One region of the Ectopseudomonas hydrolytica genome, then DNA from elsewhere that is predicted to be linked to it. Evidence: predicted binding sites of a transcription regulator. Region 1 holds the regulator's gene; each other region holds the start of a gene.
What was found. The regulator FliA, encoded in region 1, starts transcription of late flagellar genes. The targets are predictions, from matches to a motif close to CTAAAGTTTNNNNNNNNNNNGCCGNTAA.
Positions count from the first base shown of each region.

Region 2: L1F06_RS13890 (methyl-accepting chemotaxis protein) is a predicted target of FliA. The motif match lies at 2,390-2,417, and genes of this name have one in related genera.
Region 3: L1F06_RS17470 (flagellar protein MotY) is a predicted target of FliA. The motif match lies at 3,801-3,828, and genes of this name have one in related genera.
Region 4: L1F06_RS11990 (methyl-accepting chemotaxis protein) is a predicted target of FliA. The motif match lies at 1,410-1,437, and genes of this name have one in related genera.

Region 1 covers NZ_CP099397.1:3,200,800-3,206,810, reverse strand. The annotation lists gene flhA (flagellar biosynthesis protein FlhA) at 1-1,471, shown strand, start outside; gene flhF (flagellar biosynthesis GTPase FlhF) at 1,483-2,796, shown strand; gene fleN (flagellar synthesis regulator FleN) at 2,887-3,717, shown strand; gene fliA (RNA polymerase sigma factor FliA) at 3,714-4,460, shown strand; gene L1F06_RS14885 (chemotaxis response regulator CheY) at 4,538-4,912, shown strand; gene L1F06_RS14880 (protein phosphatase CheZ) at 4,932-5,720, shown strand; gene L1F06_RS14875 (chemotaxis protein CheA) at 5,733-6,011, shown strand, end outside.
Region 2 covers NZ_CP099397.1:2,998,596-3,004,606, forward strand. The annotation lists gene ctpM (methyl-accepting chemotaxis protein CtpM) at 1-811, opposite strand, end outside; gene L1F06_RS13885 (Na+/H+ antiporter family protein) at 930-2,249, opposite strand; gene L1F06_RS13890 (methyl-accepting chemotaxis protein) at 2,452-4,596, shown strand; gene L1F06_RS13895 (NADPH-dependent FMN reductase) at 4,727-5,323, shown strand; gene L1F06_RS13900 (ATP-binding protein) at 5,403-6,011, opposite strand, start outside.
Region 3 covers NZ_CP099397.1:3,733,399-3,739,409, reverse strand. The annotation lists gene L1F06_RS17500 (branched-chain amino acid ABC transporter substrate-binding protein) at 1-413, opposite strand, end outside; gene L1F06_RS17495 (DUF2288 domain-containing protein) at 708-1,025, shown strand; gene L1F06_RS17490 (DUF5064 family protein) at 1,118-1,486, shown strand; gene L1F06_RS17485 (bacterioferritin-associated ferredoxin) at 1,560-1,778, opposite strand; gene rnt (ribonuclease T) at 1,948-2,622, opposite strand; gene pyrC (dihydroorotase) at 2,619-3,665, opposite strand; gene L1F06_RS17470 (flagellar protein MotY) at 3,860-4,807, shown strand; gene L1F06_RS17465 (argininosuccinate synthase) at 4,923-6,011, shown strand, end outside.
Region 4 covers NZ_CP099397.1:2,588,341-2,594,351, forward strand. The annotation lists gene L1F06_RS11980 (DUF1294 domain-containing protein) at 1-472, opposite strand, end outside; gene L1F06_RS11985 (undecaprenyl-diphosphate phosphatase) at 469-1,299, opposite strand; gene L1F06_RS11990 (methyl-accepting chemotaxis protein) at 1,541-3,175, shown strand; gene L1F06_RS11995 (hypothetical protein) at 3,183-3,797, shown strand; gene pnuC (nicotinamide riboside transporter PnuC) at 3,847-4,416, shown strand; gene L1F06_RS12005 (AAA family ATPase) at 4,413-4,964, shown strand; gene L1F06_RS12010 (DUF3429 domain-containing protein) at 4,932-5,399, opposite strand; gene L1F06_RS12015 (sigma-54-dependent transcriptional regulator) at 5,470-6,011, opposite strand, start outside.

The DNA of each region.
Region 1 (6,011 bases):
CAACCTGATCGGCGGTATCGCCATCGGCGTGCTGCAGCACAGCCTGGCCTTCGCCGAGGCCGGCAAGGTCTACACCCTGCTCACCATCGGTGACGGCCTGGTGGCGCAGATTCCTTCCCTGCTGCTGTCCACTGCCGCCGCGGTGATGGTGACCCGCGTTTCCACCTCCGAGGACATGGGCTCGCAGGTGCATCGGCAGATGTTCGCCTCGCCGCGTGCTCTGGCCGTGGCCGCTGCCATCCTCATCGCCATGGGCCTGGTGCCGGGCATGCCGCACTTTTCCTTCATCAGCCTGGGCCTGGTGGCCGCTGGCGGCGCCTACTGGATCGCGCACAAGAACCGCAAGGTCAAGGAAGCCGAGGTCAAGGAAGTGCAGCGCCAGCAGGAGCTGCTGCCGGCGCAGAAGGCCCAGGAGGTCAAGGAACTGGGCTGGGACGACGTCACCCCGGTGGACATGGTCGGTCTGGAGGTGGGCTACCGCTTGATTCCGCTGGTCGACCGCAATCAGGGTGGCCAGCTGCTGGCGCGTATCAAGGGAGTACGCAAGAAGCTGTCGCAGGAGATGGGCTTTCTCATGCCCTCGGTGCATATCCGCGACAACCTCGATCTGGCGCCCAACGCCTATCGGTTGACGCTGATGGGCGTCAGCGTGGCCGAGGCCGAGGTCTATCCGGATCGCGAACTGGCGATCAACCCCGGCCAGGTATTCGGCCCGCTCAACGGTATCGCCGCCAAGGATCCGGCGTTCGGCCTGGAGGCGGTGTGGATCGACCCCAGTCAGCGCGATCAGGCGCAATCGTTGGGTTACACCGTGGTCGACGCCAGTACCGTGGTCGCCACCCACCTCAACCAGATCCTGCACAAGCATGCCCACGAGCTGCTCGGCCACGAGGAAGTGCAGCAGCTCATGCAGCTGTTGGCCAAGAGCTCGCCGAAGCTGGCCGAGGAGCTGGTGCCGGGGCTGGTGTCGCTGTCGACCCTGCTCAAGGTGCTGCAGGCGCTGCTGCAGGAACAGGTGCCGGTGCGCGACATTCGCACCATCGCCGAGGCCATCGCCAACGTCGCGCCCAAGAGTCAAGATCCCGCCGCGATGGTCGCCGCGGTACGCGTCTCGCTGGCCCGCGCCATTGTGCAAAGCATTGTGGGACTAGAGCTGGAGCTGCCTGTGATCACCCTCGAACCAAGGTTGGAACAGATATTGCTCAACAGTATGCAGAAGGCCGGTCAGGGCAGCGAGGATGGCATCCTCCTCGAACCGGGTATGGCCGAGAAGCTGCAGCGTTCCCTGGTGGAAGCGGCGCAGCGCCAGGAAATGCTCGGCAAGCCGGTGATTCTGCTGGTGGCCGGTCCGATCCGGGCGATGTTGTCGCGCTTCGCGCGGCTGGCGGTACCCAGCATGCATGTGCTGGCCTACCAGGAAATTCCGGACAACAAGCAGGTCACCATAGTCGCTACGGTTGGCCAGAACTGAGGTAAAGGGTCATGCAGGTCAAACGCTTCTTCGCCGCCGATATGCGGACCGCCATGAAACTGGTGCGAGACGAGCTGGGCGCCGACGCCGCGATCATCGGCAACCGCCGCGTGGCTGGCGGTGTCGAGCTGACCGCTGCGCTGGACTACCAGGTGGCGCCGGCGCCGGTACGCCCGAACCCGGCGTTGGAAGCCGAGCTGCGCAAGACCCAGGCGCGCATCGCCAGTGCCCAGGCGGAGCTGGCCACGCGTGCCGAGCAGGACGCCGGCAAGGACCGCCAGTTGTTCGCCAACGAATCGCTGCTGGCGCCCGAGCTGCCTGCCACGCCGGTCAAACCGCAGCGCGCGGCCGAGTCGGCTCCTGCCGCGGCCCCGGCGGTCGATCCGCGCGCGCTGGAAGCCATGCGCTTCGAGCTGCACGGCCTGCGCGAGCTGATTGAGGTTCAGCTGGGGTCGATCGCCTGGGGCCAGTTGCAGACGCGTCGTCCGCAGCAGGCCAATCTGTGGCGTCGCCTGCAGCGCATGGGCCTGTCTGCCGAACTGTCGCAGGCACTGCTGAGCAAGGTCGCGGGTGTGGCCGAGCCGCGTCAGGCCTGGCGCATGCTGCTGGCGCACCTGGCGCATGCGATCAAGACGCCCAAGGTCGAGCCGCTGGAGGAGGGCGGGGTGATCGCCCTGGTCGGTCCGGCCGGCATGGGCAAGACCACCACCCTGGCCAAGCTGGCGGCGCGCTACGTGCTTAAGTACGGCGCGCAGCAGGTCGCTCTGGTGAGCATGGACAGCTTCCGTATCGGTGCCCAGGAGCAGCTCAAGACATTGGGGCGTATTCTGGGTGTATCGGTGACCCAGATCGATCCCGGTCAGTCCCTGCTGCAGGCGCTGACGCCGCTGGCCAAGAAGCGCGTGGTGCTGGTCGATACCGCCGGTCTGCCGGGTAACGATCCGGCGCTGCGCCTGCAGCTGGAAAGCCTGGCCTCGGCGCGGATCAAGGCGAAGAATTATTTGGTCCTGGCTGCAACAAGTCAGAGCCAAGTGCTCAAGGCGGCCTACCATAGTTACAAGCGTTGTGGCCTTTCTGGCTGCATACTGACGAAGCTGGACGAGGCCGCGAGCCTGGGTGAGGTTTTGGGTCTGGCTATAGGCCAGCATCTGCCGGTAGCCTATGTCACGGACGGACCGCGGATCCCGGATGATCTGCAGGTGCCGCGTAGTCACCAGCTGGTCAGCCGCGCCGTAGGCCTGCAGACCGCCGAGCCGCCGAGCGAGGATGCCATGGCGCAGATGTTCGCCGGGCTGTACCACAGCCCCGCGCAGCGTGCCGGCTGAAACGGCGAGAATGTAGCACCCTCCCGCGTCATGACGCGGGAGTAAACGGCCACGAGGCCAGGTCGAAGTTAGACAAGGTGTAGAAAGAACATGGGTATGCATCCCGTACAGGTGATTGCGGTGACCGGCGGCAAGGGTGGCGTCGGCAAGACCAATGTGTCGGTGAATCTGTCCATGGCCCTGGCCGATCTCGGCCGTCGGGTGATGTTGATGGATGCCGACCTGGGGTTGGCGAATGTCGACGTTTTGCTGGGGCTGACGCCCAAGCGCACCCTGGCCGACGTGATTGCCGGTGAATGCGATCTGCGCGACGTGCTGCTGCAGGGACCGGGCGGTATCCGCATCGTCCCGGCGGCCTCCGGCACGCAGGCGATGGTCAATCTCTCGCCGATGCAGCATGCCGGCCTGATTCAAGCCTTCAGCGACATCAGCGAGAACCTCGACGTGCTGGTGATCGACACCGCTGCCGGCATCGGCGATGCGGTGGTCAGCTTCGTTCGCGCCGCCCAGGAGATCCTCGTGGTGGTGTGTGACGAGCCGACTTCCATCACCGACGCCTACGCGCTGATCAAGCTGCTCAACCGCGATCACGGCATCAGTCGCTTCCGCGTTCTGGCCAATATGGCCCATAGCCCGCAGGAAGGGCGCAATCTCTTTGCTAAGCTGACCAAGGTGACGGATCGTTTCCTCGATGTCGCCCTGCAGTATGTCGGCGCCGTACCCTACGATGAGTGCGTGCGCAAGGCCGTGCAGAAGCAGCGCGCCGTCTATGAAGCCTTCCCTCGTTCCAAGTGCGCTCTGGCGTTCAAGGCGATAGCTCAGAAGGTCGATACCTGGCCCTTGCCGGCCAACCCCCGTGGCCATCTGGAATTTTTCGTCGAGCGTCTGGTGCAGCAACCGACCGCAGACTCGGCCGTATGACAGCAGCCTCTGGACTTCGTATGTACAACAAGGCGCAGGCGCAGGACTCCCAGCACCAGCTGATCGAACGCTATGCCCCTCTGGTCAAGCGCATTGCTTATCACCTGCTGGCCCGTTTACCGGCCAGCGTGCAAGTCGACGATCTCATTCAGGCCGGCATGATCGGCCTGCTGGAAGCGTCGCGCAAATACGACTCCGGCAAGGGGGCGAGTTTCGAAACCTTCGCCGGTATCCGCATCCGCGGTGCCATGCTCGACGAGGTACGCAAGGGCGACTGGGCCCCGCGTTCGGTGCACCGCAACAGCCGCATGGTCAGCGATGCCATTCGTGTCGTTGAAGCAAGAACCGGGCGAGACGCTAAAGATCACGAGGTTGCGGCCGAACTCCAATTGAGTCTCGAGGATTACTACGGCATCCTTGGCGACACTTTGGGCAGCCGTTTGTTCAGCTTCGACGACCTGTTGCAGGACGGCGAGCATGGCGGTTTGCACGAAGACGCCGGGCACACCCACCTCGAACCTTCGCGGGACCTCGAAGACGAACGCTTCCAGGCGGCCTTGGCCGATGCCATCGCCGGTTTGCCGGAGCGCGAACGTCTCGTGCTGGCGCTGTATTACGATGAAGAACTGAACTTGAAGGAAATCGGCGAAGTGCTGGGGGTCAGCGAGTCGCGCGTCAGCCAGTTGCATAGCCAGTGCGCAGCGCGGTTGCGCTCGCGGCTCGGCGAGTGGCGCGCCAGCTGAGTCGGTTTCACGATTAAAGGGCGTCATTGCGTGTGCAATGCGTTTGGGACTGTACGGAGGTCGACTTGGACAAGAACATGAAAATCCTCATCGTTGACGATTTCTCGACGATGCGACGGATCATCAAGAACCTCTTGCGGGACTTGGGCTTCACCAACACCGCCGAGGCCGACGATGGCACTTCGGCACTGCCCATGCTGCAGAGCGGCAGCTTCGACTTTCTGGTGACCGACTGGAACATGCCCGGCATGACCGGCATCGACCTGCTGCGCGCGGTGCGCGCCGACGAGCGCCTCAAGCACCTGCCGGTGTTGATGGTTACCGCCGAAGCCAAACGTGACCAGATCATCGAAGCGGCACAGGCCGGCGTGAACGGCTATGTGGTCAAGCCCTTCACCGCCCAGGTGCTGAAGGAAAAGATCGAGAAGATCTTCGAGCGGGTAAACGGCTGATGTCAGCCGCGAGGGTGCTATGGAACACGATGACTCCACGCTGGGTGACCTCGAGTCGACCCTGAAAAGCAACGCCCGCGAGCTGGTCGATAGCCTGGAACAAGGCAACTTCGGCGCTGCGGTGCAACTGATCAACGAGCTCAACAAGGTCCGCGATCGCGGCCTGTACCACGAGGTCGGCAAGCTGACCCGGGAGCTGCACAACGCCATCGTCAATTTCCAGCTCGACCCGCGCATGCCGCATGCCCAGGAGCTGTCGCAGATCGCCGATGCCACCGAGCGCCTGAACTATGTCGTGACCATGACCGAGAAGGCCGCCAACCGCACCATGGATCTGGTGGAGCAGAGCGCGCCGCTGGTCAACGACCTCAGTGACGAGGCGCAGAGCCTGAGCGCGGAGTGGGGCCGTTTCATGCGCCGCGAGATGGGCGCCGAGGGCTTTCGCGAGCTGGCCAAGCGTATCGAGTTGTTTCTCGCTCGCAGCGAGCGTGACAGCAACAAGCTGTCCGCTCATCTCAACGACATCTTGCTGGCGCAGGACTACCAGGACCTGACCGGCCAGGTGATCAAGCGCGTCACCCAGTTGGTGACCGAGGTGGAAAGCAACCTGCTCAAGCTGGTGCTCATGGCCAGTCAGGTCGACCGTTTTGCCGGTATTCAGCACGACCATGAAGTGCTGCGCGCCGAACAGGAAAAATTAAAAGAGCCATCCCGGGGTGAAGGTCCGCAGATTCATGCCGATAAGCGTGATGACGTCGCCTCCAGTCAGGACGATGTCGACGACCTGCTGTCCAGTCTTGGATTCTAAGGAGCACCCCCTATGAGCTTCGGCGCCGATGAAGAGATCCTCCAGGATTTCCTGGTAGAGGCCGGCGAGATTCTCGAACAGTTGTCCGAACAGCTCGTGGAGCTGGAAAGCCGACCGGACGACATGAACCTGCTCAACGCCATCTTCCGCGGTTTCCATACCGTCAAGGGCGGGGCGGGTTTCCTCCAGCTCAACGAGCTGGTGGAGTGCTGCCATATCGCCGAGAACGTCTTCGACATCCTGCGCAAGGGTGAGCGTCGCGTCGACTCGGAATTGATGGACGTGGTGCTC
Region 2 (6,011 bases), 200 kb from region 1:
AGGAGCCGGCCAGTTGCCCCAGCTCGTCGTCGCTGGTGATCGGCAAGCGTCGGGTCAGATCGCCCTCGCCCGCAGCGATGTCGTCGAGGTTGGCCTTGATCTGCTGCAGCGGACGCAGGAAGGCGTTGCCCAGCCAGACACCGACCACACCGAAGACCAGCAGCAGAATCGCCGCCACCACCACGATGCTGGTGATGATGGTGCCGATACGCCGCTCGATCTCCACCTCGACTTCGGCGATCTGCGCCTCGATGCCATCGAGATTGAGCGCCGTGCCCAGGGCCATGTCCCACTTCGGCAGGTAGTAGCTGTAAGCCAGCTTCGGCACCAGCACCGACTCGTTGCCCGGCAGCGGCGAGGAATAGTTGACGAAGTAGGTGTTGTTCTTCGCCACGTTGACCAGCTCGCGGTTGATGTACACACCATTGGGGTCGCGGCGGTCGGCCAGGCTCTTGCCCACGTCCACCGGACTGTCGCCGCGGAACAGGCGCACCACGTTGGAGTCGTGGCCGAAGAAGTAGCCATCGGCGCCGTACTTGATCTTCGAGAGAATGGCGATGGCCTGCTCGCGACTGGCCATGTCGCCCTGGCTGGCGCCGTCGTACAGCCCCCGCACGGCGCCAAGGGCGATCTGGATGTAGTGCTCGAGTTCGCTGCGTTTTTCCTGCAGCAGGCGCTCACGGGTCTCGGCCACCTCGTCCGCGGCCAGACGCTGCAGGATGCTGGCCGCCGTGCCGCTGAGCACCAGGGCGAAGAGGATTACCGGTACCAGGGCCAGCAGTATCACCTTGGCTTTCAATGTCAGACGCATCGTGTTTTTCCTCATGGGCCAGGCAGTAACAAAACGGGGCTACCGATCTATCGGCAGCCCCGTGGAAGAGTTAAGCGACCCAAGACGCCGAGAACTTAATCCGGCGTACAGTTGCGCCTCACAGCAGCATGGCGGCGGCCCAACCGAACGCCAGCAGCGGCAGGTTGTAATGCAGGAAGGTGGGCACCACGCTGTCCCAGATATGGTTGTGCTGGCCATCGACATTCAGGCCCGAGGTCGGCCCCAGCGTCGAGTCGGAGGCCGGCGAGCCGGCGTCGCCCAGCGCCCCCGCCGTGCCGACGATGCAGACGATGGCCAGCGGGCTGAAGCCCAGCTGCACGCCCAGCGGCACGAAGATCGCGGCGATGATGGGAATGGTGGAAAACGACGAGCCGATGCCCATGGTCACCAGCAGGCCCACCAGCAGCATCAGCAGCGCACCGACTGCCTTGTCGTGACCGATCAGCGCCGCTGCGCTGTCCACCAGGGTCTTGACCTCGCCGGTGGTCTTCATCACCTCGGCGAAGCCGGCCGCGGCGATCATGATGAAGCCGATCATGGCCATCATCTTCATGCCCTCGGTGAACAGGCCGTCCGCCTCTTTCCAGCGCACCACCCCGGAAACCGAGAAGATCACGAAGCCGGCCAGGGCGCCGATGATCATCGAGTCCAGCCACAGCTGCACGACGAATGCCGCGGCGATGGCCACGCCCGCCACCAGCAGGCTCAGCGGGTTGTACTGCACGTCGACCCGTTCGGCCTGGGCGATCTTCTGCAGGTCGTAGACGCGCTTGCCACGGTAGCTGAACAGCACCGCCACCAGCAGGCCGACCAGCATGCCCAGCGCCGGAATGGCCATGGCCTGAGTGATGCTGATGCCCGTGACGTCGACGCCGGACTTGGCCACGTTGGCCAGGAGAATCTCGTTGAGGAAGATGCCGCCGAAGCCCACCGGCAGGAACATGTAGGGCGTGATCAGGCCGAAGGTCAGCACGCAGGCGATCAGGCGCCGATCGAGCTGCAACTTGCTCAGCACGTAAAGCAGCGGCGGCACCAGCAGCGGAATGAAGGCGATATGGATCGGTAGCAGGTTCTGCGAGGCGATCGCCACCGCCAGCAGCAGCGCGATCAGCAGCCACTTGAGCAGGCCACCGCCCTCGCCTTGCTGTCTGCCCACCAGTGCCAGCGCCTTGTCCGCCAGGGCATGGGCCAGGCCGGACTTGGCGATGGCCACGGCGAAGGCGCCGAGCAAGGCGTAGGACAGCGCGACCGTGGCGCCACCGCCAAGCCCCTGGTTGAAGGCCTTCAAGGTGCCCTCCACGCCCAGGCCGCCCAGCAGCCCGCCAGCCAGTGCACCGACGATCAGCGCGACCACCACGTGCACCCGGCACAGGCTGAGGACCAACATGATGCCGACGGCGGCTATCACTGCGTTCATGACTCGCTCCACTTACCACGGGCACCGGTGTAGCCGGTGCAAAAAGCCGCGTACTCTGCCGCACGCGGACTATCCTGTCAAAAGTGCGACGTTCAGAATTTAAAGCAAAACGTGCATAATCCCGCCCACACTGCACCAAAATAAAGAAACGCCTGCGCGCACCGATAACCCGCTGTAGTCCATCGAGGAAAAGGAACGCACCATGCTGTTCAGCCGTCTTTCGATCCAATGGAAGATCACCCTGCTCGCCGGCCTCTGCCTGCTCGCCATCGTCACCCTGCTGGTGGGAGCATCGCAGTATCAGTCCAGCCGCAGCGCCGCCCTGGTAGACAAGGCCAGTTCCAGCATGCTGGAGGAAAGCGCCAAGCTGCGTCTGCAGGCGCGTGGCGAGCTGCAGGCCATGCGCATCCAGCGCTACTTCATGGACGCCTATCAATATGGCAAGGGCTTTTCCCGGCAGATCCTGTTCCTGCGCGAACAGGCCGAGAAACGCTTTCTCGATGCCTTCGACCTGCGCGAAGACCTGACACGCCAGGTACGAACCAGCCTGGAGGCCAACCCCGCCCTGCTCGGCCTTTACCTGGTATTCGAACCCAACGCGCTGGACGGCAAGGACGAACTGTTCGCCGACCAGGCCGAGCTGGGCAGCAACGACGCCGGACGTTTCTCGTTGTACTGGGCGCAGCCCACCCCGGGCCAGCTCGAGTCCGAATCGATGACCGAACAGCTGCTCGGCGACACCACGCCCGGGGCCAACGGCGTCGCCTACAACGCCTGGTATACCTGCCCGCGCGAAACCCGCAAGACCTGCGTGCTGGAACCCTACTACGACGAGGTCGGCGGCCAGCAGACGCTGATGACCAGCATCGCCTTCCCCCTGGAACTGGACGGCAAGGTGATCGGCGTGATGGGCGTGGACATCAGCCTGGCCAGCCTGCAGCAGATCAGCCTGGAGGCCAATCGCGACCTGTACGACGGCCAGGGCCATATCAGCATCTTCAGCCCCGGCGCCCTGCTCGCCGGCCACAGCCGCGATCAGAGCCTGCTCAGCCTGCCGGTCGCCCGAGCCTATGCCGAGCATGCCAGCGAACTGGCCGCGCTGATCAAGGCCGGCGGCCAGGCGGAGCTGCATCACGGCGACATGCTGCGCGTCGTCAGCCCGTTCAGGCCGATCCCCGAAGCCCAGCCCTGGAGCGTGCTGCTCGAGGTGCCGGAGAAGGTGCTGCTGGCCCGCGCCATCGAGCTCGGTCATCAGCTCGATGCCAACCGTGCCAGCGACAGCCTGACCGCCCTGCTGATGGGCCTGCTGGCGGTGGTGGCCGGTCTGCTGCTGATGTGGCTGACGGCGCGCGGCGTGACCCGACCGATTCTCGGTGTGGCCGCCATGCTCAAGGACATCGCCAGTGGCGAAGGCGACCTGACCCGTCGTCTGCCATACGCCAGGCAGGACGAGTTGGGCGAGCTGGCCGGCTGGTTCAACCGCTTTCTCGACAAGCTGCAGCCGATCATCGCCGACGTGAAGAGCAGCGTGCTCGATGCGCGCAGCACCGCCGACCAGTCGGCCGCCATCGCCAGCCAGACCAGCGCCGGCATGCAGCAGCAATATCGTGAGGTCGATCAGGTGGCCACCGCCTTCCAGGAAATGAGCGCCACCGCCCAAGACGTGGCGCACAACGCCGCACAGGCAGCGGAGGCCGCACGCAACGCCGACCAGGCCAGCCGCGAAGGCCTGCAGGTGATCGACAGGACCACCAGCAGCATCGAGCTGCTGGCCAACGAAATGAACGTGGCCATGCAGGAAGTCGAGGGCCTGGCCAGCAGCAGCGAGCAGATCGGCTCGGTGCTCGAGGTGATTCGCTCGATCGCCGAGCAGACCAACCTGCTCGCCCTCAACGCAGCCATCGAAGCGGCCCGTGCCGGCGAGGCCGGTCGCGGCTTCGCGGTGGTCGCCGATGAGGTGCGCAATCTGGCCAAACGCACCCAGGATTCGGTCGAAGAAATCCGCCAGGTGATCGAAGGCCTGCAGAACGGCACCCGTGAGGTGGTCAGCACCATGCACAGCAGCCATCGCCAGGCCCAGGGCAGCGTCGAGCAAGTCAGCCAGGCCGTGGCGGCGCTGCAGCGCATCGGTCAGGCCGTCAGCCTGATCACCGACATGAACCTGCAGATCGCCAGCGCCGCGGAGGAGCAGAGTTCGGTGGCCGAGGAGATCAACCGCAACGTCGCCTCGATCCGCGACGTCACCGAGGCCATTACCGCGCAGGCCGACGAGTCGGCGCAGGTCAGCCAGAACCTCAACCGCCTGGCCAATCACCAGCAGAGCCTGATGGATCAGTTCCGCGTCTGACACCCGTAGGGTGCGCCGTGCGCACCGAAATCCGGCCGGCGCAGAGGCGGACATGACGCCATGGCGGCGCTTCCCTTGCGGCGCAGGCAGGCTATCGCCTAGCCTGCGTTCTTTTTTCGGGGGAAGCAGCATGCTCAATATCGCCTTGGTCGCCGGCTCCAGCCGCAACAACAGCCAATCGGGGAAGGTCGCGCGGGTGCTGCGCCAGCGGTTGATCGAGCTGGGCTATACCAGCCAGGACACCAGCAGCATCATCGATCTGGGTCTGGCCCCGCTGCCGCTGTGGCCCGCCGAAGATGCCGGCCCCTGGGCCATGTATCAGCAGCAGCTGGCAGCCGCCGACGCCGTGGTGATCATCGCACCGGAGTGGAACGGCATGGCCTGCCCGGCCATCAAGAACTTCTTCATCTACGCCAGCAAGGCCGAGCTGGCGCACAAGCCGGGCCTGCTGGTGGGCGTTTCCTCCGGCATCGGTGGCGCCTATCCGATCAGCGAGCTGCGCGCCTCGAGCTACAAGAACTGCCGCCTGTGCTATCTGCCGGAGCACCTGATCGTGCGCCAGGTGGAGAAGGTACTGAACGGTCCGCAGCCGGTGGACGAGGCCGACGAGCGCATCCGCGCCCGTATCGACTATGCCCTCGACGTGCTGGTGCGTTACGCCCACGCCCTGCAGCCGGTACGCGCGGCCATCACCTTCGCCAATCCGGCCTTCGCTAACGGCATGTAAGAGACAGCGGTGCACGCCCCGTAAGGCACTGCGCCGCTTAACCCACCAGGCGATGGACCGCCTGGCGTGAGTCAAAGGTTCAACGCCGTGGCAGGCTGACTACCACTCGCAGCCCGCCCAAGGGGCTGTCCAGCAGTTCGATACGGCCGTTCCAGGCCTCGATGATATCGCGCACGATACCGAGGCCCAGGCCATGCCCTGCCACCTGCTCGTCCAGACGGGTACCGCGGCCGAGCACGGCCTCGCGCCGCTCGGCATCGATGCCGGGGCCATCGTCATCGACGAGCAGCCGATGGCCGTCGGCGACCTCCTCCACCGAGAGCAGCACCTGCTGCTCGGCCCACTTGCAGGCGTTGTCCAGCAGGTTGCCCAGCAGCTCCAGCAGATCCTCGCGGTCCCGCGGCACTATCAGGCCCTCCGGCGCCTGCCATTCCAGATGCAAACCGCGGTCATGAATCATCGCCAGGGTGGCGAACAGGCCGGGCAGCTCCTGGGCACAGTCGAAACGCGCGCCGGGCAGCACCTCGCCGGCCAGACGCGCACGACCCAGCTCGCGGCTGAGACGCTGCTCGATCTGCTCCAGTTGTTCGCGCAGGCTGGCGCGCAATTGCGGATGTGCCCTCAGCTCCTCGCGTCCGGCCAGGCTGATCAGCACCGCCAAGGGCGTTTTCAGGGCGTGGCCAAGGTT
Region 3 (6,011 bases), 530 kb from region 1:
TAGCCACGAGCGGTGATGTCCGGGCTGGTGGAAGCCGCGGTGATCATCAGGATGCCTTCATCTTCGTAGATGTCGGAAGCCGGTTGAGTGGAGCTGGAGCACAGGTGGCCAACCACGAACTTGACGCCGTCGTTGACGATCTTGTTGGCAACGGCCACGGCCTGCTTCGGATCGCAAGCGTCGTCATAGACCACGCCTTCGAGCTGGGCGCCGTTCACGCCGCCAGCCTTGTTGATCTGCTCGATGGCCATCTTGGCGCCGATGAATTGCATCTCACCGTACTGAGCGACGGCACCGGTCACCGGACCGGCCAGGCCGATCTTGATGTTGTCGGCCGCCATCGAATAGCTGGCCGCCCCCGCCAGTGCCATTGCCGCGAACAGCTTGGAAATCTGCTTAGTAGCCTTGTTCATGAGTGCTCCACTCTTGTGTTTATCGTTGTTGTAGTTCTTGCGGCCGAAGCTGCAGAACCGGGTCCATTATCCCGGTAAAGCCTCCGGCAACTGTACCGGAGCAGTTTAGAGCGCGAATTTGCGCCTTGAAAAGCCGGTAGCTGGAGGCGAAACACGGGGGTGTCGCGTAATTGCAAGGAATGTATAGAAAAACGGCGTGGCTTCAGTCGGTTGGCGAGCGTCGTGCGGTTGCCAGAGGGGCTGCTGACGCTATCATTGCGCGCCCTCATTCACGCCATCGACACAGGCCACACCATGACGGATCAATCTAGCACCCTCTATGCCAAGCTGCTTGGCGAAACCGCGCCGATTCGCTGGCAGGAATTGCAGCCTTTCTTCGCCCGTGGCGCGTTGCTCTGGGTCGAGGGCAATCAGGATCTGGTCGCGGTCGCGCAGGCCGTGGCCGAGAACGATCAGGCACGTGTCGCGCAGTGGATGAGCGAGGGGCTGGTGGGCCGCCTCGAGGATGCGCGTGCCGAAGATCTGCTGACGCGCGATCCGCAGCTCTGGGCCGTGGTGGTGGCGCCCTGGGTGCTGGTGCAGGAAAGGGCAGGGGACGGGACGCTGCACTGAACGAGGGCGCAGCAGCGCAGCGGCGATCGGTCTAGACTCTGCGAACGCTCCCGTCAGGGAGTTCCAGACGCGCAGTTTCAAAGGAGGGGACCATGTTCGAACCTGGCCATCTGCACCGCAGCAATCCGCCTGGCCTGGGCGGGCAGCCGGCGTACAGCATCGATTTCTACTACGAGGTCCGCAAGGACTCCCCGGAGGGTCCCATGCTGCATGGGCGCCTGGTGGGCGAGATCGACGGCAAGGCCTTCGAGGAAGTCTTCGAGATGCACCGCGATACAGCCTTCAACTTCGCCAGCGTGATATCCCGGCTGGTGGCCAAGCATGGTCTGCACCCCAACAACAGCCCGATCATGCGTGCGCACAAGGAGTATGACGCGATCTTCGAGGACATCCGCGCCAAGCTGCACGCCAAGCCGGGCGAGGCGGTGAACCTCGACCATGTGGAGCGCGACGGCCTGTAGCCTTCGCGCGCGACCAACGTTCGGGCGAAAAAAAACCGGATCATTCGATCCGGTTTTTTGTTTCATTCATCTATCAGGCGGCCGCGAAACCGGCGGGGTAGGCCAGGCTGGCCTGGCTGCTCTGCACTTCGGCGATGGTCTCGCGTACCACCTGCTTGGCCAGGCAGGCGCACTTGCCGCACTGGCTGGCGATGCCCAGGGTGCCGCGGACTTCACGGTAGCTGCAGCAGCCTTCATAGACCGCGTCGCGGATTTGCGTATCGGTGACACCTTCACAGAGGCAGACGTACATAAGCAAGGCTCGTCTTGGTAGTTCTGTTCGATGGGTCGGATACTAATGTTAATGAGAATGCTTGTCAAAGATCGATTGCGAATGCTCGCATCTCCTGACGAACGGTGCAGGCCCCAGGCCTGATATGAAAAAACCGGCGTGCGCCGGTTTTTTCATGAGCGGGTTGCCCCTACTGATCGAACTCGTCCCAGCCGCCCATTTCCTTCCAGCGGTTGACGATGCCGCAGAACAGCTCGGCCGTCTTTTCGGTGTCGTAGCGCGCCGAGTGCGCCTCCTTGCCATCGAACTCGATGCCGGCGGCCTGGCAGGCCTTGGCAAGCACGGTCTGGCCGTAGGCGAGGCCGGCCAGGGTGGCGGTATCGAAACTGGAGAAGGGATGGAAGGGGTTGCGCTTGATTCCGCAACGCGCCACCGCGGCGTTGAGAAAGCCCAGATCGAAGCTGCTGTTGTGGCCCACCAGGATGGCGCGCTTGCAGCCGGCCGATTTGATCGACTTGCGCAGGCCCTTGAAGATCTCGCCCAGGGCATGCTCCTCGCTCACCGCCATGCGCAGCGGGTGATCGAGCTTGATGCCGGTGAACTCCAGCGCTGCCGCCTCGATATTGGCGCCCTCGAAGGGCTCGATGCGGAAGAAGTGCGTGTGATCCGGATAGAGAAAGCCGCCCTCGTCCATGGCGATGGTGGTCGCGGCGATTTCCAGCAGGGCGTCGGTGGCGCAATTGAAGCCACCGGTCTCGACGTCCACTACCACCGGCAGGTAGCCGCGAAAGCGCGCGGCCATCGGGGTGCGCGGGCCGGCAGGCAGGCTGGGTTCGAGCTCGTCGTCGTAGCTGTCTTCGCTCACGCCTGGCCCTCCAGCAGCTTCCAGCGCAGGGTTTCGCCGGCACGCAGCGGTACCACGCTGTTGTCGCCCAGCGGCAGGCTGGCCGGCACGGTCCATTCCTCACGCGCCAGGGTGATGCTGTCGCTGTTGCGCGGCAGGCCGTAGAAGTCCGGGCCGTGGAAGCTGGCAAAGGCTTCCAGCTTGTCCAGCGCCTTGCGCTGTTCGAACGCCTCGGCGTACAGCTCGATGGCGGCGAAGGCGGTGTAGCAGCCGGCGCAGCCGCAGGCGGCTTCCTTGGCGTGCTTGGCGTGCGGAGCCGAGTCGGTGCCGAGGAAGAACTTGACGTTGCCGCTGGTGGCCGCGTCGAGCAGGGCTTCCTGGTGCACGTTGCGCTTGAGGATCGGCAGGCAGTAGAAGTGCGGGCGAATACCGCCAACTAGCATGTGGTTGCGGTTGTACAGCAGGTGGTGCGCGGTGATGGTGGCGCCGACGTTGGCCGAGGCCGCCTCGACGAACTGCACCGCGTCACGGGTGGTGATGTGCTCGAACACCACTTTCAGCGTGGGGAAGCGCTCGACCACGCGGGTCAGATGCTCGTCGATGAAGGCCTTTTCGCGGTCGAACACGTCGATCTCGGCGCGGGTCACCTCGCCATGCACCAGCAGCAGCATGCCGACTTCGGCCATGGCTTCCAGCGCCGGGAAGATCTTGTCGATGCTGGTGACGCCCGAGTCGGAGTTGGTGGTGGCACCGGCCGGATAGAGCTTGGCCGCATGCACGAAGCCGCTGGCCTTGGCCGCGCGGACGTCCTCGGGGCTGGTGTTGTCGGTGAGGTAGAGCACCATCAGCGGCTCGAAGCGGCTGCCGGCCGGGCGCGCAGCGAGAATGCGCTGGCGATAGGCGTCGGCCTCGGCGGCATTGCGTACCGGCGGAACCAGGTTGGGCATGATGATGGCGCGGCCGAAAGTGCGCGCGGCATCGCCGACGGTGTGTGGCAGCACCGCACCATCGCGCAGGTGAATGTGCCAGTCATCGGGACGCAGGAGAGTCAGGCGGTCGGACATGGGGGTTTCCAGGCGGGTAAAACGTGAGCGGAATGCTACCGGAAACCGTCGGAAAATGCGCTGTGAGGGTGCGCCAGGCAATTTGTTCGCCTTGGCGCTGCGCTGAGTTCTGCGCTTTCCCGAACGAATTCGCCCCTACAGTTTTCCGCGCTCGTACCGATAGCAAAGCGAACGACGTTTTCCTGGAGCCGACCGTGCGTGCGCCCCAATCTCTTCTCATCAGCCTGCTGGCGAGCATGCCTCTGTGCCTGTCGGCGCACGCCATCAGTTTCCAGACGCGGATCGAGCAGGTGGAATGGAAGGTAGAGGGCGATCAGTTCGAGTGCCGCCTCAGTCAGTCGATCAGCAACTTCGGCAGCGGCGAGTTCGTGCGCCGTGCCGGTGAGCAGGTGACCTTCCGTCTCAAGGCGCGCGAGCGCTGGATGGGCGCCGGCTCGGCGACCTTGCTGGCGGCAGCGGCGCCCTGGCAACCGGGGCGTGGTGACATCAATCTCGGCGTGGTCAGTGTTGGCAACGGCGAGGTGCCGTTCAATAGCTCGCAGGAGCAGGGTGCGCGGCTGCTCACCGGTCTGCTGGAAGGGCGTAGCCCGCTGGTGCGTCACCGCACCCTCAATGGCGGCGACAACCTCGAGGTGCGCCTGCTGCCGGTGAAGTTCCACAAGGCCTACGAGGAATACCAGGCGTGCACCGCCAAGCTGCTGCCGGTCAACTTCGAGCAGATTCGCCAGGCGCAGATCGGCTTTCCCGGCGGCGGGATCGAACTGGATGCCATGGCCAAGGCCAAGCTCGACATCATTCTGGACTTCGTCAAGGCCGACCCCAGCATCAACAGCTTCCAGATCGACGGTCACGCCGACAACAGCGGCAATCGCCTGACCAATCGCGACCTGTCCCGCCGCCGCGCATTGGCCGTGCAGGAGTATCTGGTGGCCGGCGGTGTGCCGACGGAGCAGATTACCGTCCGTTTTCATGGCGAGCGCTACCCGCTGGTGCCCAACAACAACGAGGCCAACCGCGCCAAGAACCGCCGTGCCACCCTGCGTCTGGACCGCGCGGCGCCGGCCGAAGTCGCGCCGCCCAGCGCTCCCGCAGACCCTGCCCCGACCGCGCCGGCCGACCCGGCTGGCAGCACGCCGTCCTGACCCTTCGGAGCGCAGCTTTGGTCGCTTCATCGTCACAAGCTGTCGCGCCACTGTAAATTGGCCCGCGGGGTCAGTAGAATCACCGGTTTTACCGTACAACCCGTGGAGTGATGGCATGGCGGACGTCAAAAAGGTAGTTCTGGCCTATTCCGGTGGCCTGGACACCTCGGTGATCCTCAAGTGGCTGCAAGATACCTATAACTGCGAAGTGGTGACCTTCACCGCCGATCTCGGCCAGGGCGAGGAGGTCGAGCCGGCCCGCGCCAAGGCTCAGGCCCTGGGCGTCAAGGAAATCTACATCGACGACCTGCGCGAAGAGTTCGTCCGCGATTTCGTCTACCCGATGTTCCGCGCCAACACCATCTACGAAGGCGAGTACCTGCTGGGTACCTCCATCGCCCGTCCGCTGATCGCCAAGCGCCTGATCGAGATCGCCAACGAGACCGGCGCTGACGCCATCTCCCACGGCGCCACCGGCAAGGGCAACGACCAGGTGCGTTTCGAGCTGGGCGCCTATGCCCTGAAGCCGGGCGTCAAGGTCATCGCCCCCTGGCGCGAGTGGGACCTGCTGTCGCGCGAGAAGCTGATGGACTACGCCGAGAAGCACGCCATCCCGATCGAGCGCCACGGCAAGAAGAAGTCGCCGTACTCCATGGACGCCAACCTGCTGCACATATCCTACGAGGGCGGTGTGCTGGAAGACACCTGGACCGAGCACGAAGAAGACATGTGGCGTTGGACCAAGTCGCCGGAAGCGGCGCCGGACACCCCGACCTACATCGAGCTGACCTACCAGGCCGGTGACATCGTCGCCATTGACGGCAAGGCGATGACCCCGGCCCAGGTGCTGGCCGAGCTGAACCGCATCGGCGGTGAGAACGGCATCGGTCGCCTGGACATCGTCGAGAACCGCTACGTCGGCATGAAGTCGCGCGGCTGCTACGAGACCCCCGGCGGCACCATCATGCTCAAGGCCCACCGCGCCATCGAGTCGATCACCCTCGACCGCGAAGTGGCCCACCTGAAAGACGAGCTGATGCCCAAGTACGCCAGCCTGATCTACAACGGTTTCTGGTGGAGCCCGGAGCGTCTGATGCTGCAGCAGATGATCGACGCCTCCCAGGCCAACGTGAACGGTGTGGTGCGCCTGAAGCTGTACAAGGGCAACGTCATCGTCACCGGGCGCAAGTCCGACGATTCGCTG
Region 4 (6,011 bases), 610 kb from region 1:
ACTGCAGGAAACTCAGCAGGCTGGCCAGCAGATAAAGCGGCAATATCCACCAGAGCCCCTTGCCGAACAGCGTCACGCAGCCGAGCAATGGCAGGATGCACAGCAAAGCGAGCACCAAGGCCTTGCTGGAAAAGTTATGGATGGAGCCTTGAGTCGATGATCGGTGTGTGGATTTGGCAGCAGCCTTGCGCACTACCGGTGCCGCCGTGCCGGGCGTTTTCGGTTTGCGCCGGATCGCCGGCCGATCAAGGCTCAGTTCACCGGCCAGGCGCAGGTGTTCGGCACGCGGCCGACCGCGCGGATCACGCCCGGCGACGAACAGCACCTCGTCACCCGGCTGCGGGCGGCGGTCGCCGCGCATCGCCGAGATATGAGCGAAAACCTCGGCTCCACCGTCTTGCGGCTGGATGAAACCAAAACCCTTGGCGTCATCCCAACTTCTCAGGCGCCCTTTGCGTTCGTTGCCGCTCACGGTTGCGCCGTGCTCCAGTCGATCAGGTGCAGTTGCCAGGTGGCGAGAATCACCAGACCGAAGGCAATGCGGTACCAGGCGAACACGGCATAGCTGTGATTGGCGATGAACTTGAGCAAGGCGCGCACGGTGATCATCGCCACGATGAAGGTGCTGACGAAGCCGATGGCAAAAATCGGCAGATCGCTCCACTGCAGGATGTCGCGGTACTTGAACAGCGAGTAGACCGTGGCGGCGATCATGGTCGGCATCGCCAGAAAGAAGGAGAACTCCGTGGCCGCCTTGCGCGACAGGCCGAACACCAGCCCGCCGATGATGGTCGCCCCGGAACGGGATGTTCCCGGAATCAGCGCCAGGCATTGCGCGAAGCCGACCTTCAGCGCCAGCTTCCAGGTCATGTCATCGACCGACTCGGCCTGGATGGCGTGCTCACGTTTCTCCGCCCAGAGCATGATGATGCCGCCCACGATCAAGGCGGTGGCCACCGTGATCGGATTGAACAGCCAGTGTTCGATCAGATCGGCAAAGGCCAGGCCGAAAACCACAGCCGGAATGAAGGCCAGCAGCAGGTTGAAGGTGAAGCGCTGCGCACGCGGCTCGCTGCGCAGCCCCAGCACCACACCGAGCACCCGCGCGCGGAATTCCCACATCACCGCCAGAATGGCGCCGAGCTGGATGATGATCTTGAACGCTGTAGCGGTTTCTCCGTTGAAGCCCAGCAGATCGCCGACCACGATCAGGTGACCGGTGCTGGAAATTGGCAAGAACTCGGTCAGGCCTTCCACTATGCCCAGGATCAGGGCCTGAAAGGCCATCCAGATATCCATCGATTCCCCCAAACGCGGCAAGTGCCTTACGAGTAAAACTGAAGCAAAAGTCCCGGCCCTGGGACACAGCCCCGTCGCACAGGTTCCTTGCGACGGCGCGCCCGGCGACTATTCAGTTTTTTGCCGAGCGGCCGAGATGCTAACAGACAACTAACATGAATGATGCGTCGAGGTGACAGCGCTGCCCAATAGCCGTTCCAGACGCCTCAGCCCGACAATTACAACAATCAGGAATTTCTTCATGAACAGTTTGCGTAGTCTTCCCATCAGCCGTCGTCTGTGGCTGATTCTGGCGCTGGCCATCCTGATGTTGGTGCTTCAGGGCGCCTATATGCTGCGGCAGATCAATCTCGATCTGTACGCCAGCAAGGCCGAGAAGACCGAGCACGTGGTGCAGAGCGCGGCCGGCATCCTCAAGCATTACCAGGGCCTGGAAAGCGCCGGCAGCCTGAGCCGCGAGGAAGCGCAGAAGCAGGCGATGGAAGTCATCCGCGGTCTGCGCTACGACGGCCAGGAGTACTTCTGGATCAATGACCAGACCCCGGTCATGCTCATGCATCCGATGAATGCCAAGCTCGAGGGGCAGAACCTTTCCGGTTTCAAGGATCCGGACGGCAAGGCGCTGTTCAACGAGATGGTCGCCATCACCCGCAGCCAGGGCGCTGGCCAGGTCGACTACCGCTGGCCGAAACCTGGCGCCACTGACCCGGTACCGAAGATCTCCTACGTCGAACTCTTTCAGCCCTGGGGCTGGATCATCGGCTCCGGCGTGTATGTGGACGATGTCCAGGCCGAATTCAGGACGCAGGCGATGCGTGCGGTGGGCATGGGTCTGCTGATCGTGCTGCTGCTGACCGCTCTGGTCGTGCTGATTACCCGCAGTATCGCGCAGCCCTTGCAAATAGCGGTAGACGCCATGGCCAACATCGCCAGCGGTGAAGGCGATCTGACCCGCAACCTCGACACTCATGGCCGCGACGAACTCACTGCCCTGGCCACGCATTTCAATGCCTTTACCGACAAGCTGCGTCGGGTGATCGGCCAGCTGCTCGAATCCGCCGGCTCGCTGGATCAGGCCGCGCGCTCGCTGGGTGACATTTCCAGCGAAGCACAGCGACACAGCCAGCAACAGGCGCAGCAGATGGAGCTGGTGGCCACGGCGGTCAACGAAGTGACCTATGGCGTGCAGGACGTGGCGAAGAACGCCGAGCATGCCTCCAGCGAAATGCATACGGCCGAAGAACAGGCCAGCCAGGGCCAGCAGAACATCAATGCCAGCCTGCGCCAGATCGACCAGCTTTCCGGGACCATCGACAAGGCCGTGGAGGTGATCCAGTCGCTGGCCAGCGAAAGCACGCAGATCGGCAGCGTGCTGGAGGTGATCCGCTCGATCGCCGAACAGACCAACCTGCTCGCCCTGAATGCCGCCATCGAAGCGGCCCGCGCCGGCGAGCAGGGTCGCGGCTTCGCCGTGGTCGCCGACGAGGTCCGCTTGCTGGCACAGCGCACGCAGCAGTCCACCGCCGAGATCCAGGGCATGATCGAACGCCTGCAGAGCAATTCCGAGGCGGCGGTCAAGGTCATCCATGACAGCAGCCGTGCGTCACAATTAACGGTGGAACAGGCAAGCCAGGCTGGCGAAAGTCTGGCGCAGATCGCACAATCGCTGCGCAATCTGACCGGGCTCAACGCCTCGATCGCCAGCGCCACCCTGCAGCAGTCGCACGTGGTGGAAGACATCAATCAGAACGTCACGCAGACGGCCGCTCTCGCCCATAACACGGCCGAAGCCGCCGAACAGTCGAGTGCGGCCAGCCAGCATCTGAAACAGCTGGCCGATCAGCTCGGTCGCCTGCTGGGACAGTTCCGCATATGAGAAAAGCATGAGCAGCATGGAGCACCAGGAGGTCGACTTCAGCCGACCGCAGAATCAGGATCTGATCTGGGACCTGGACAGCATGGCCCGCCGCGAGCTGGCCGAGCGCTTCATCAAGCTGTTCGAGAATCGCTTGTGCGTCTATTCCGAGTCGGTGGGCCAGCTGTATACCAACTACAGCCTGCACTTCCCCACCGATCTCGGCCGCAAGATGGTGGTGCTGCCCAACCCCTATGCCTTCCACGACACCCTGCACGGCATCGAGAGCCAGGCCATTCGCAAGACCGGCCTGTGCGTGCTGCCGGGCAAGGTGCTGGGCAAGCCGGGCCTGCTGCTCAGCACGCAGATCAAGGACGGCGGCCCCACGCCCAAGACGATGCCCTTCAAGCCCGCGCTGGCGCAGATCATCAGCAACCAGAAGAAGATTGGCGACGTCTTCCTGCCGGTGCTGATGAAGGGCGACCTGCGCGAGTTCGACCAGCAGATGCCATATCTCCATCTGCACCGCCTGCAACTGGCGCGCCTGCCGCGATTGTCCAGCTTCGAACGCGAGGACATCCAGCAGACCATCACCCGCAAGCTGCTGATGCTCTACCGGCAGGCCGACAGCCTGGTGTGCTGAGGTCGGGCAGATCAGTACAATCGCTCCCTTTTCCTGACGAGGGCGCCAGATGTCCTGGCTCGAACTGATTGCCGCCGGGCTCGGCATCCTTGCGGTCTGGCTGACGGTGCGGCAGAACCCCTGGTGCTGGCCCATCGGCCTGATCATGGTGCTGCTCTACGCCTGGCTGTTCTACGACTGGCGGCTGTATTCCAACCTTCTGTTGCAGGTGCTGTTCGCTGCGTTGCAACTCTATGGCTGGTGGCAATGGACCCGCGGCGGCGAGCGGCATGACGGGCGCACCGTCAGTCGCCTGCGGCCGGCCGGCGTGCTCACGGGGCTGCTGGCGGGCAGCATCGGCGCGCTGGCGCTGGGCTACCTGATGGCCACCCATACCGATGCCAGCTCGCCCTGGCTGGACGCCGCTCTCACCGCCTTCAGTCTGGTCGCACAGTTATGGATGGCGCAGAAGCGCCTGCAGTGCTGGGCACTGTGGGTGGTGGTGGACCTGTGCTACGTGGCGTTCTTCCTGCACAGCGGCCTGTACCTGACCGCCGCGCTGTACGCCGCGTTCACCCTGCTGGCCATCAGCGGCTGGCTGAGCTGGCGTCGCGACCCGGCCATCTGGGGCAGTCGATGAAGATTCTGGTATTGACTGGACCGGAATCCAGCGGCAAGAGCTGGCTGGCAGGCGAGATACAGGCACGCTTCGGCGGCGTGGTGGTGGGCGAATACGTGCGCCACTTCATCGAACGCGAGCAACGCGACACCTGCTACGCCGATATCCCGGCCATCGCCCGCGGCCAACTGGCCTGGGAAGATGCTGCCCGCGCAGCGGCGCCGGCCTTGCTGATCCTCGACACGCATCTGCTGAGTAACATGCTGTGGAGCCACAGCCTGTTCGGCGACTGCCCGGCCTGGCTGGAGCAGGAGCTGTGCGCGCGCCAGTACGACCTGCATCTGCTGCTCGATCCGCAGGGCGTGCCCTGGGTGGAAGATGGCCAGCGCTGCCAGCCGCAATTGCAGGAGCGCCTGGCCTTTCATCAGGCCTGTCGACATTGGCTGACCAGCAACGATCAGCCCTTCTGCGAACTGACCGGCGGCTGGACGGCGCGCCGGCAGGCTGCGCTGGAGAAGGTTGCCGAGCTGCTGGGCTCAGCGAATCAGCACACTGGCCCAGGCCAGTAGCAGACTGCCGCAGACCACCAGCGTCAGGGGTGTGCGTAACGCCGGATACCACTGCGGCGCCAGCCCGACCCGCACCGCATGCATGTCGGCCAGATAGAGGCCGATGAAGGCGAAGAGGAAGATCGGCAAGGTGAAGGCCATGGGCAAGCCACTGGCCAGCGCCGCCCAGCCGAGCATCGGGGGGATCACCGACAGGCCAAGCTGCAGCTGAGCGTTCTCGTCGGTCTCCTCCGCACGCATCGCCAGGCCCCAGTGAATGGCGCCCATGAAGGCGAGAATCACTGCAGCGAAATCCAGCAGTGCGTTCAGCACGAACGGCCGCCAGCCCAGCGGAATCACCCAGATGCCCAGTGCGCCGCCCACGAAAGGCACCAGGCCGGCATAACCCAGCAGCATGGCAAGTTTCGGGGGCTTATCGGCATCGAACGGGTGCATGGCAATCTCCTTGGCGAAACATTCGCTGAGCACCTTAACAGTGTTTCGCCGACGATACAGCCGAAGGCTGTCAGCGCAGGCGATGCTTGTGCAGCAGCCGGTAGAAGGTCGGGCGGGAAATACCCAGGGTGCGGGCCGCCTGGCTCATGTTGTTGGCATGGCGCGCCAGGGCATCGTTCAACGCCTGGCGCTCGGCCCGCAGAATGTAGTCCTGCAGCGTGGTCACCGCGGCGCCCGGCCCCCGTCCGGCCTCGAGCCCCAGATCACCCGCGAGAATCTGCCGTCCCTGGGCGAGCACCAGGGACCGTACCACCCGATTGCACAGCTCACGCACATTGCCGGGCCAGGCATGTTCGACCATGGCATCGACAGCCTCTTCGCTGAAATGCCGATGCCTGCGCCCGATTACCGCGCCATGCAGTTTGGCGAAATGTTCGGCCAGCAGCAGCATGTCGCTGCGCTGCTCGCGTAGCCGGGGCGTCTGCAAGCGCACGTCAGCGAGCATCCGATAGAGGTCCTCGCGAAAGCGCCCCTGGCGCACCGACTCTTCCAGCTCGCCACGACTGATGCTGATCAGGTGCAGCCCTGGATGGGTGTGCAGATGCTGCAACA